One region of the Pseudoalteromonas sp. NZS71_1 genome, then DNA from elsewhere that is predicted to be linked to it. Evidence: predicted binding sites of a transcription regulator. Region 1 holds the regulator's gene; each other region holds the start of a gene.
What was found. The regulator MetJ, encoded in region 1, represses methionine synthesis genes. The targets are predictions, from matches to a motif close to TAGACGTCTAGACGTCTA.

Region 1 (4,296 bases):
CTAGGTTGATAAAAGTAGCTAACGTGGGCTTATCTGTTTTTAAAGTAGGGTAGTAGGCTGTTATTCTAAGTTTATGCTGTTACTTTAAGTATACATTTTATAAGATTTTGATAGGTATAATAGCACCTTAAAACTTACTTTTTAGGTGAATTTTTATTTATTAAATGTCGATATAATCCTGCAAAGTTACTGAAAAACCTATTAAAATTAAAGGATATAGCATATAACAGGATAGACCTGATATTGCTTGGAATTTAAAAATAATAAGGGTATCGTACCCCAAGACTCCATCTCTCACTTTAACTTAAATTGCAGGATACCATCGCGTTATGTCTGACTTTCGTGAACAAGCACTACATTACCACTCACATCCCGTACCAGGTAAAATTAGCATTGAGCTTACAAAACCAGCTGAAACGGCTCATGATCTTGCACTTGCGTATAGCCCAGGTGTTGCCGAACCTGTACGTGAAATAGCTGCAGATCCTGCAAATGCTTATAAATATACTGGTAAAGGTAACATGGTTGCGGTTATTACTAATGGTACTGCAATTCTAGGCCTTGGTAATTTAGGTCCTTTAGCGTCTAAGCCTGTAATGGAAGGTAAAGCATTATTGTTTAAACGTTTTGCAGGGCTTGATTCTATCGATATTGAAGTTAAGCACAAAACAACAGAAGACTTTATTAATACGGTTGCCAATATTGCCGACACATTCGGTGGCATTAACCTTGAAGATATTAAAGCACCAGAGTGTTTTGAAATTGAAAAAGCATTAATAGAGCGTTGTAGCATTCCTGTTTTTCATGACGATCAACACGGTACTGCCATTGTAACGGCTGCTGGTATGTTAAATGCGCTAGAAGTACAAGGTAAGTCAATTGAAGATGCAATTATTGTATGTTTAGGTGCAGGCGCTGCCGCTGTTGCGTGTATGGAGCTGTTAATTAAGTGTGGTGCACTGCGTGAACACATTTATATGCTTGACCGCAAAGGTGTTATTCATACCCGCCGCGATGACTTAAATGAATACAAACAGCTTTTTGCTAATAATACCGATAAGCGTACATTGCAAGATGTAATTGCAGATGCGGATGTATTTGTGGGTGTTTCTGGCCCTAACTTATTAGCGGCTGAAGATTTAAAGCTAATGGCTGCAAAACCAGTTGTGTTTGCATGTTCAAATCCAGATCCTGAGATTGATCCTGCACTTGCGCACGGCGCACGCAACGATTTAATCATGGCAACAGGGCGCTCTGATTACCCTAACCAAGTTAATAATGTTTTATGTTTCCCGTTTATTTTCCGTGGTGCACTTGATGTACGTGCAAGTGCTATTAACGATGAAATGAAAATTGCTGCAGTAGGTGCTATTCGAAGTATTGCCAAAGAGCCAGTACCTGCAGAAGTTTTAAAAGCCGCTGGAGTAGATAAACTAGAATTTGGTGCGCAGTATATTATTCCAAAACCAATGGATCCACGTTTACTGCCGCGTATAGCAAGAGCTGTTGCACTTGCTGCTATTGAGTCAGGTGTTGCACAAATTGAGCTACCTGAAAACTATATGCAGTAAATCTATACAATAAAATTTAGACATAAAAAAACCTCAGTAATTACTGAGGTTTTTTTGTCTTTGTAATATTTATTCTTCGTTTAAAACGGGTACTTCTAGACCCATTTCTTGCATTATTTTTTTAACTTCTTCTGGCACTTTTTCGGCGTTATCTTTACGTAAGTCATCGTCATTTGGTAAAGGTTGGCCAGTAAAAGCATGCAAAAATGCCTCACATAGCAATTCACTATTTGTAGCATGGCGAAGGTTATTGATTTGACGACGTGTACGTTCGTCAGTTAATACCTTTAATACATTTAGCGGGATCGAAACGGTGATCTTTTTAACTTGCTCTGATTTTTTACCGTGTTCTGCGTATGGGTGAATATACTCACCATTCCATTTAGCCATAAGATGTATCGTTGCCTCAGATTATTAATTTCTCACACGGTATAAAAAGCGTGTAAATATGCGTGAAATTCTATCGATTTAAAAAAGATAGTCAAATAATAGATACCGATCTATCTTAATAAGCCTATCGTAGGTGTAAAGATAAGCACACTTTTGTGAGCTAAAATGTGTTATTCGCAGAGGCCCCTTCTACTTTTAGCCATCTAGAGCTTTAAAATACTTTGACTTATCAAAACGGATAACTTACTCTTTTAGACGTCTAAACATCCAAATTAATCAGGTGACGAATATGAGCGAAAAAAACAAAGCGACCATTGCTGTACGTAATGGCGTTGATGCTGATAAACATCATGGTGCGGTGGTACCGCCAATTTATTTATCGACTACTTATTCGTTTGCCGACTTTGATACTAAGCGTGAGTATGATTATGGTCGTAGCGGTAATCCTAATCGTGATATTTTAGCTGAGACGCTTGCTAAGCTTGAAGGTGGCGCTCGTGGCATAATTACAGCTACAGGCATGGCTGCCGTGCATTTAGCTACTCAGCTACTTAATAGTGACGATAGGTTAGTAATTCCACATGATTGTTATGGTGGCAGCTATCGTTTATTTACATCTTTACAAAAACGCGGACTACTAAAGCTCGAAATATTAGATTTAACAAAAGAAGAAAGCCTTCAACAAATTTTAGTAATTAAACCAAAGCTTATTTGGATAGAAACCCCAAGTAACCCAGTACTTCGTTTAACAGATATTAAAGCGGTTACCGATGTGGCTAAGCAATGCGGTGCATTGGTGGCTGCAGATAACACGTTTTTGTCGCCTGCCTTACAAAACCCTATTAAGTTTGGTGTAGATATTGTGGTGCATTCAACCACTAAATACATTAACGGACACTCAGATGTAGTAGGCGGCGCTGTTATTGCAGCAACACAAGAGTTAGGCGATGAGCTTGCTTGGTGGGCTAATAACATTGGTATTACGGGTGCGCCTTTTGATAGCTATTTAACGCTTCGTGGTTTACGTACTTTAAATGTGCGCCTAAGGCAGCATCAAGAAAATGCACTGGCAATAGCTAAGTACCTTGAAAGCTCTGAATATGTAAGCCAAGTTTACTACCCAGGTCTTGAGTCACATCCTCAACATGAGCTGGCTAAAGCACAGCAACTTGGTTTTGGTGGCATGGTTAGTTTTGATATTAAAGGCGATATAAATGACGCTGCAGCATTTTTAACTAGCCTTAAAACGTTTAGTTTAGCTGAGTCACTAGGTGGCGTAGAGAGCTTAATTTGTCACCCTGCAACTATGACGCACGCAGGTATGGAGGCAACAGCACGTTTAGAGGCGGGTGTGGGCGATACGCTTATTCGTATTTCGGTAGGTATTGAAGATATACACGATTTAGTCGCTGATTTTGAACGAGTGTTTGAACTTGTAAAACCAGGGCAAAATAAAAATGTTGGCCGTGTAGGCAAAGGAGCAGGCACTTCTGGTGGTAACGTTAAATTAAGTGCAGCTCGTCCGGCGCTTTGGTGATTAATATGGTTAACTGTATACATAAATTTGGTGGATCGAGTTTAAGCTCAAGTGAGCGATACCAAAGCGTAGCAAAAATAATAATTACACATACTCAACCGGGTGATTGTGTGGTGGTATCGGCTGCGGGTAAGACAACCGATACGCTAGTATTACTTTGGCAAAGCTATCAAAAACAAGATACTCAAGCAGTAGCTGATATTTTACTGCAGTTAAATAACCATCAAAGTGATTTAATAGAGCAGTTATTAGAAGCTGATTTAAAACGAAGTGCACTTAAAACACTAAATACCGAGCTTAGCTATATTGCAGAACTTGCTCAAGCTGAGCAGCTAAAAGAGGCTGCATTACTTGCACATGGCGAACTGTGGTCAGCACGTTTACTCGCTACTTATTTACAGCAGCTAAATATTGAGGCATGCGCTGAAGATGCACGTACTCTTTTTACCTTAAATGATGGCGAATTAATGCATGCGCAAAATGCGCAGCAATGTGGGCAGTTAATTTTGCCTAATAAAATAAATGTTGTTACTGGGTTTATTGCCGCAGATATCAAAGGCGAGACAGTAACGCTTGGCCGAAATGGGAGTGACTACAGTGCAACACTACTTGCAAATTATTGCAATGCTAAGCAAGTATGTATTTGGACTGATACACAGGGAGTGTATAGCACTGATCCTCGAAAGGTAAAAAAAGCGATTAAATACGGCAAAATTTGTCGCGGGCAAGCTAATTTATTAGCTCGTTTGGGTAACCCTGTATTACATGCAAAAACACTATCGCCACTTAAAAACACAG
Region 2 (4,296 bases), on a different contig from region 1:
CTACATGCTAGCAGGATATGCTCCTGTAATGCTGGTGGCATAAAAAAGCCCCGCATAAATGCAGGGCTTAGTTTTACTGTAATAAATTAGCTACAGTAAATATTAACCAATTTTTTTGTACTTAATACGTTTAGGTTCAGTTGCTGCTGCACCTAGTGTCTTTTTAAGCCACTCTTCGTATTCAGTATAGTTACCATCAAAGAAGTTAATTTGACCTTCGTCGCGGTAATCTAAAATGTGCGTAGCAATACGGTCAAGGAACCAACGGTCATGCGAGATACACATTACACAACCAGGGAACTCTAAAATAGCGTTCTCTAGTGCGCGTAGTGTTTCAACGTCCAAGTCATTGGTTGGCTCATCGAGTAGTAACACATTGCCGCCAGCTTTTAATAACTTAGCAAGGTGTAAACGGTTACGCTCACCACCTGATAGGTCTTTAACAAACTTTTGCTGATCGTTACCTTTAAAGTTAAAGCGACTTACATACGCACGGCTTTGGAACTCAAAGTTACCAATTTTTAGCACGTCTTGACCGTCTGATATTTCTTGGAAAACAGTTTTGCTTTCGTCCATACCGTCGCGGAACTGATCAACAGTAGCAAGGTGTACGCTTTCGCCAACGGTAATGCTACCGCTGTCTTGCTTTTGCTCACCACTGATCATTTTAAACAGCGTTGATTTACCCGCGCCATTAGCACCAATAATGCCCACAATGGCACCTTTTGGCATACTAAAGCTTAAATCGTCAATTAAAACGCGATCGCCAAAACTCTTACTAAGATTAGTTACTTCAAGTACTTGGTCGCCTAAACGCGGGCCAGGTGGAATAAACATCTCGTTAGTTTCGTTACGTTTTTGGTAATCAGACTGCTGCATTTCAGTAAACTGAGCCATACGTGCTTTTGACTTAGCTTGACGACCTTTAGGATTTGAACGAACCCATTCAAGTTCTTGCGCAATTGATTTTTGACGTGCTTTTTCAGATTTTTGTTCTTGCTGTAAGCGCGCATCTTTTTGTTCAAGCCAAGAAGAGTAGTTACCTTCCCATGGAATACCTTCACCACGGTCAAGCTCTAATATCCAACCAGCTACATTATCAAGGAAGTAACGGTCATGCGTTACCGCCACAACAGTGCCTTCGTAATCGTGTAAGAAGCGCTCTAACCATGCAACCGACTCAGCATCCAAGTGGTTAGTTGGTTCATCGAGAATAAGCATGTCTGGTTTTTCAAGCAGTAATCGACATATAGCAACACGACGACGCTCACCACCTGAAAGGTGCTCAATTTTAGCATCCCATTCTGGCAGACGAAGTGCATCAGCAGCACGCTCTAAAACGTTATCAATGTTGTGACCATCGTGCGCCTGAATAACAGCTTCAAGCTCGCCTTGCTCTTTTGCAAGTGCGTCAAAGTCAGCGTCTTCCATGGCGTATTCGTTATACACTTCGTCAAGGCGTTTAAGTGCGTGTTTAACTTCGCCAACAGCTTCTTCAACAATTTCACGAACTGTTTTGCTTTCGTCTAAAACAGGCTCTTGCGGTAAATAACCAATTTTTGTACCAGGCTGAGGATGTGCATCACCTTCAAAATCTTGGTCAACACCGGCCATAATACGTAGTAACGTAGATTTACCAGAACCGTTTAAACCAAGCACACCAATTTTAGCGCCAGGAAAAAAGTGTAACGAAATATCTTTTAAGATAGTGCGCTTAGGTGGCACAACCTTAGATACTCGACTCATCGAGAATATAAATTTATCAGGTAAAACCATGGAGGAAAGCCTTCAAATAATAATAAAAATTTCAATGTTGTATTGTAGTGGCTGACAGGTGAAACAGTCAACGAATGGCGGGTTTTAAAGCACTAAAGCATGCTTGTAAGTAAAGTATAAAATCATGAATAAATTTCATTTAGACATCTATACATCTAGAGGTTGATATTTTTTACTTTCAGTTCATAATTAACTTTCGGTTTTTATGAGCAGGAGTAAAAATATGCCAATTACAGTAAAAGACGAGTTGCCGGCAATTGCACGTTTACGTCAAGAAAACGTATTTGTAATGCCAAAAACACGTGCAAAAACGCAAGAAATACGCCCAATGCGTTTGGCTATTTTAAACTTAATGCCTAATAAAGTAGAAACCGAAGTTCAGTTTATTCGTTTGCTTGCCAACTCGCCTTTGCAAGTAAATGTAGAACTACTGCGCCTCGATACTCACCGCAGTAGCAGTAATTCAGAAGAGCACCTTGATACCTTTTATCGTTATTTTTCTGAGGTTAAAGACAACAATTACGATGCATTAATTGTAACCGGTGCGCCACTTGCCCATTTAGAATACGACGATGTAGCGTATTGGGATGAGTTAAAGGTCATTATAGATTGGGCTGAGCAACACGTTACCTCTACGTTATTTTCGTGCTGGGCAGCACATGCAGCGTTATATCACCGTTACAATTTAAAGCGTGATTTAAAAGACGACAAACTGTGTGGTGTATTTACCCACCAATGTTACTTTGATCACGGCGCACTGACTCGCGGGTTCGACGACACCTTTTTAGTACCGCACTCACGTTATGGTCACATTGATATAAATAAAATAAACGCCTGCGATGAGCTAGTTGTACTGGCTGGTTCTGAGCGAGTAGGGGCTTACTTACTTAAAAATAAATCGGGTAGCCAAGTGTTTATAACCGGTCATCCTGAGTACGACGCCGACTCGCTAAAAGCAGAATACGACCGCGATTGTAAAAAAAGCCCTAATGCACCAAAACCCGAAAATTACTTTCCGGATGACGATGCAACCAAACAACCTTCAAAAACGTGGCAAAGCCATGCTTTTTTACTTTTTTCGAACTGGTTAAATTACTACGTGTACCAAACCACACCGTATGATATTAATTTAGTTAGCCAAGACGTGAGGACTAACAACTATGCCGAATAACGCTCCTACAAATAATAAGCAAGCCGAAATAAGCGCCGCATTAAAAGAACGCATTTTAATTTTAGATGGCGCTATGGGCACCATGATCCAAGATCATAAGCTAGAAGAAGAAGACTATCGCGGAGAGCGTTTTAAAGACTGGCATGTATTAATTAAAGGCAATAACGATTTATTAAGCCTAACCAAGCCTGATTTAATCACTGATATTCATCGTGGTTTTTTATCAGCGGGCGCCGATATTATCGAAACCAACACGTTTAACTCGACCACTATTTCGATGGAAGATTACGACATGGCAAGCCTAAGCCGTGAAATAAACCTAGAGTCGGCTAAATTAGCACGCGCCATTTGTGATGAATTTACGGCTAAAACGCCAGAAAAACCGCGTTATGTAGCCGGTGTTTTAGGGCCGACATCTAAAACGTGTTCAATTTCGCCAGACGTAAACGATCCGGGTTACCGAAATGTCACCTTTGATAAGCTGGTTACTGCGTATATTGAATCAACACTTGCATTAATGGAAGGCGGCGCCGATTTAATACTAATCGAAACTATATTCGATACCCTTAATGCAAAAGCCGCCTCGTTTGGTGTTGAAGAAGCCTTTGAGCAAGCAGGGCGTAAATTACCAGTTATGATTTCGGGTACTATTACCGACGCCTCTGGTCGTACGCTTTCGGGGCAAACAACCGAAGCATTTTATAATTCTATTCGCCATATTAAGCCTATTTCGATTGGTCTAAACTGTGCGCTTGGTCCTGATTTACTGCGCCAGTATGTAGAAGAGTTATCGCGCGTGTGCGAAACCTTTACATCGGTACATCCTAATGCGGGCTTACCAAATGAGTTTGGTGAATACGACTTAGAAGCGGGCGATATGGCAACCGAAATTATCGATTGGGGTAAATCGGGCTTTATTAATATAGTAGGCGGATGCTGTGGCACCACGCCTGCGCATATTCGCGCTTTTGCAAAAGGTTTAGCGGGCGTTAAACCACGCCAACTACCAGAGCTTGAAGTACGCATGCGTTTATCAGGCCTTGAAGCCTGTAACTTAAATTAAGGAGCCAGCATGACCCAACAAATAGCAGTATTTACTAATGTCGGCGAACGTACCAATGTAACGGGTTCTGCCATGTTTAAGCGTTTAATCATGGAAGAAGACTTTGAAGCCGCGCTAACAGTGGCACGCGAACAAGTAGAAAATGGCGCACAGGTTATTGATATAAACATGGACGAAGCCATGTTGGACTCAAAAGCCGCCATGGTTAAGTTTTTAAACTTAATAGCCTCAGAGCCTGATATTTCTCGCGTACCAATTATGGTCGACTCCTCAAAATGGGAAGTAA
Region 3 (4,296 bases), on a different contig from region 1:
ACATGAAGTGGGCGACAAAGCCTTAATTATATTGGCAGATACGCTAAAAACGCATTTAAGAGATGCTGATATAGTAGGGCGCTTAGGTGGCGATGAGTTTGTTGCAGTAATGCAAGTAAGCGATAAAAGCAAGATTAACTACATCATGGATAAAATTTCGACTGAGTATTCAAAAGCCTTACTCAAAGAAGACGTTTGCGATTTATCGCTTAGTATTGGTTATAGTTTTACTAATAAACAAAAGCAGCCCTTTGAAGCGCTATTAAATGATGCAGACCACGCAATGTATAAAAATAAACAAGCGTATAAGCTCGCTAAAAAGGCACAATAATAAAAGGAGGTTCGTCATGACTCATGCCACACAAACTTGGCTGGTTTTTTCTGCGATAGGTTTTATTTTTTCCTTAGCAATAATAAGCTTATTTGAAACGTTTCCTAGCATTAGATTTATATCTAATGAGGGAATAATTTTTGGTGTTATGTGCTCCTCTATGGGGTTTGCCTTAAAAAGGCTTGAGAGTAATAACCAAAAACAGCTTCAATAAATAGCTTAAGCTGCAAATTTTTACTTGTATTTATTAATTCATTTTTCAAAGTACGGACATAAAAAAGCAAGTCATTAGGCTTGCCAAGAAGGGTGTTAATTAGCTCTTACCTAGCCTTTAAGCTATTAGCTTTTCCGCAAGGTTCAATTCCATAATGGCTTTTAATAAACGGTATAAGTTAATTGACGCGTCAATTTCTTCTTTACGGTTTGTTAAGCTTTCAATATTTAGGCCCAGCGGTACATCTAAATGCGCACAGCTTTTAAGTATTAAGTCGAGGTTTTCGCGGCAAATACGGACTGATTCGCTTAATGTATTGTCTGCATCAAGCATGCGCCATTTAGTTGCCTCTGGCACTGAGATACCCAACCATTGCATAAAGTCTAAGGTTTTTTCGCCGCCGCACGGGGTAAACGTTAATATAATACGTTGAGGTGTAATCCCTTGTGCTTTACATGTACGTGCGTAGCTAGTAATTAGCTCTATGGTAGCTTGTGCGTCGTAAACAGCTTGCGATATAAAAAACTGACAACCTTGTGCTGTTTTTTCTATTAATCGTTCGTGCTCATTTCGTTTACTTGAATGGCGCTCGGCAATAGTAACGCCACCTAAAAAGAAATCATCTGATTGCTCAGCCATCGCTTTATACGCATCTGGCAGGCTTAGCTTTATATCGCCTATCGATGACGGGCTACCTACTAAAACAACATTTTGTAAATCGTAGTCGTTTTTAGTTTCACTTAGCCAATCTTTAAATTCGCCTACGCCACGCTGCGCCACACTTTTATAAGTAATCACATCTTGTGCAGATAAATTACGAAGTAAATGGCTGTATTCACGCGGATCAACGGTTTGTTTAAACGCAAATGGGCGGTCTTGATTAGTGCGGCTGCTTTCGTCTTGAATGTCGTAAATTATCACGCCGTCGTATTCAATTTCGTGTAAGCGACCTAATAGCTTTTCTGCAATGGTTTTTAATTGCGCTTTATCGGTGCCAATTTTAGGCGGGGTAGTACCAATAAGATAAACACCTTGGTTGGTGTCCACTATCTTCTCTTTTAGTGATAAAGCCATAATCCTCATTCCAGCTAAGTTTGTTTTGATGGATTTAATATAGCAGCCATTTAGACGTCTAGATAGATTTATTTAGTGAAAGTTTTTCAACTAACATGATGTTTATTCATAGTGCTTGTTCCCATAATTTATAATTGACACAGTTGTTTACATAATAAATTCCCTTTGGGCTCTTATATTTATTGGCTTTGGGGCATAATTAAAGAGTTAAATCTGACAACAAATTTGCTCAATTTAAAAAGGGACAACAATGAAATTTAAATTATTAGCAACCAGCTTAGCGGTATCGCTGGCGTTAACAGGTTGCGCCATGCAACAAAACCAAAGCACGGAAACAACAGCACAACAAGAACAAGTAAATAAAGCTGATGACCGTGTTTTTTCACAAGATTATTTAATTGAAGAGCTAGAAAACGGCTTACGTGTCATGGTTGTTAAAACCGATTACCCTGATGTGGTGTCGCTGCAAATTCCGGTATCGGTTGGATCGCGTAACGAAGTTGAAGAGGGCAAAACAGGCTTTGCTCACTTTTTTGAACACATGATGTTTAAAGGCTCACAAAAATACCCTGAAGATGTGTACTCAGACATATTAAAAAATTCAGGTGTTGATAACCGCGCCTATACAACAAACGATTTTACAAACTACCATTTAAACTTTTCAAAGCAGCATCTTGATAAAGTACTTGAGCTTGAAGCTGATATTTTTCAAAACTTAACTTACACCGAAGAGCAATTTAGAACCGAAGCACAAACGGTAAAAGGTGAGTACTTAAAAAACAACGCGAGTCCAATTCGTAAATTATTAAGCGCTGTACGCGAAGAAGCGTTTGATAAGCACACGTATAAACACACCACTATGGGCTTTTTTAAAGACATAGAAGCCATGCCAGATCAAATGGCGTACGGGAAAGAGTTTTTTGCTAAATTTTATAAACCTGAGTATGTGTCACTTGTTATTGTGGGCGATGTAGATCCACAAGCAACAATGGCAATGGTTAAAAAGCATTGGGGCAGCTGGAAAAAGGGTAACTATGTTGCTGACATTAAAGCAGAGCCTGTTCAACAAGCACCAAAATATTTGCACCAGCAAGATGAAGCGCTACCAGGGCATTGGTTACTCGTATCGTACAAAGGCGCTGCGTGGGAGCCTGCTAAAAAAGACAGAGCGGCACTAGATTTAATCTCACAGCTTTATTTTTCAAATAACTCTGATTTATATCAAGAGCTAGTGGTCGACAAACAAATTGCCAGCCAAATGTTTACCTATAACCCAGAGACTAAAGATCCGGGTTTATTACACGTATTTGTTAAAGTAGAAAACGCAGATGATTTAGCCACTGCACGCGATGCCATTAACCGCACTTATGCAAAAGCACGCACTGAGCTTGTTGATGAGCAAAAGCTAAATGATTTAAAATCGAACCTTAAATACAGCTTTATTAATGGCTTAGATTCGTCGCAAGCGATTGCTTCAACGCTTGCCAGCTACATGCATTTTGAGCGCGATCCTGAGGTTATAAACCAGCTGTATAAATCGGCAGATAACATTACCAGCGCAGATATTAAAGCCGTTGCTAATAAATACTTTACCGATAACGCACGTACCACATTAACGATGTCGGCACTTGATAAAGCGCCAAGTTTTGAGCAAGAAGTTGATTTAAATGCGCTTACTGCAAAGCTTAAACAAGCACCTGCGGCACCTGTATTTAAAGTGCTTGATAAAACGAATAGCTCGCCATTAATTGATGTTAACTTTTTATTCAATACCGGTGCGGCTGCCGACCCACAAGGTAAAAAAGGTGTTGCTGCGTTAACTGCGGCTATGCTTGCACAAGGTGGCTCAGAGGCGACAAGCTATAAAGATATTCAAAAAGCACTTTATCCGCTTGCGGGTAGCTTTGGCTATCAAATAGATAAAGAAATGCTGTCGTTTCAAGGGCGTATTCATAAAGATAATGCGGCGCAGTGGTATACACTTGTGAGCGATCAATTACTAAATCCAGGTTTTAGAGATGACGACTTTAAACGCCTTAAAAAAGAAATGATCGACGGTATTAAATCAGGCTTAAAAGCATCTAACGATGAAGAGCTAGGCAAAGAAGTGCTATACAGTGCGCTTTACAAAAATCACCCTTACGAAAGCTACAACTACGGTGATATTTCGGATTTAGAAGCGTTGACGCTGGATGATGTTAAAGCGTTTTATAACAGCGAGCTTACGCAATCTAAACTCACGGTTGGCTTAATTGGGGCTGTGCCTGCAAAACTTAAAGCTAAAATGATGAGCGATTTTGCAACGCTACCAAAAGGTGAGCAAAGCCGTTTAAGTATTCCTGATGCACCAGCGCTTAAAGGTCATCATGCAACTATTGTAGAAAAATCGGCGCAATCGACTGCGGTATCGTTTGGTTTTCCTATTGATACAATTAGAAGTAGCGAAGACTGGACAGCCCTTTGGCTTGTGCGTTCATACTTTGGTGAGCACCGTAGTTCTAACAGCTTTTTATATGAGCGCATTCGTGAAACTCGCGGCATGAACTATGGCGATTACGCATACATTGAATATTTTCCACGTGGTATGTTTCAAACCAAGCCTGATGCAAACCTAGGGCGCTCTGAGCAAATATTTCAAGTGTGGTTACGCCCACTTCGCTCTAATAACGATGCGCAC

Region 2: a site for MetJ is predicted at 1,917-1,934, ahead of I6F43_RS06035 (homoserine O-succinyltransferase). Genes of this name have one in related genera too.
Region 3: a site for MetJ is predicted at 1,663-1,680, ahead of I6F43_RS04155 (methylenetetrahydrofolate reductase). Genes of this name have one in related genera too.

The regions. Positions count from the first base shown of each region.
Region 1 covers NZ_JADYXM010000007.1:73,119-77,414, forward strand. Annotated here, with positions in the region: gene I6F43_RS11930 (malic enzyme-like NAD(P)-binding protein) at 330-1,571, shown strand; gene metJ (met regulon transcriptional regulator MetJ) at 1,641-1,961, opposite strand; gene metB (cystathionine gamma-synthase) at 2,251-3,498, shown strand; gene metL (bifunctional aspartate kinase/homoserine dehydrogenase II) at 3,504-4,296, shown strand, end outside.
Region 2 covers NZ_JADYXM010000003.1:149,082-153,377, forward strand. Annotated here, with positions in the region: gene ettA (energy-dependent translational throttle protein EttA) at 103-1,776, opposite strand; gene I6F43_RS06035 (homoserine O-succinyltransferase) at 2,000-2,947, shown strand; gene I6F43_RS06040 (homocysteine S-methyltransferase family protein) at 2,937-4,010, shown strand; gene metH (methionine synthase) at 4,020-4,296, shown strand, end outside.
Region 3 covers NZ_JADYXM010000002.1:287,179-291,474, reverse strand. Annotated here, with positions in the region: gene I6F43_RS04165 (sensor domain-containing diguanylate cyclase) at 1-331, shown strand, start outside; gene I6F43_RS04160 (hypothetical protein) at 348-545, shown strand; gene I6F43_RS04155 (methylenetetrahydrofolate reductase) at 663-1,619, opposite strand; gene I6F43_RS04150 (M16 family metallopeptidase) at 1,870-4,296, shown strand, end outside.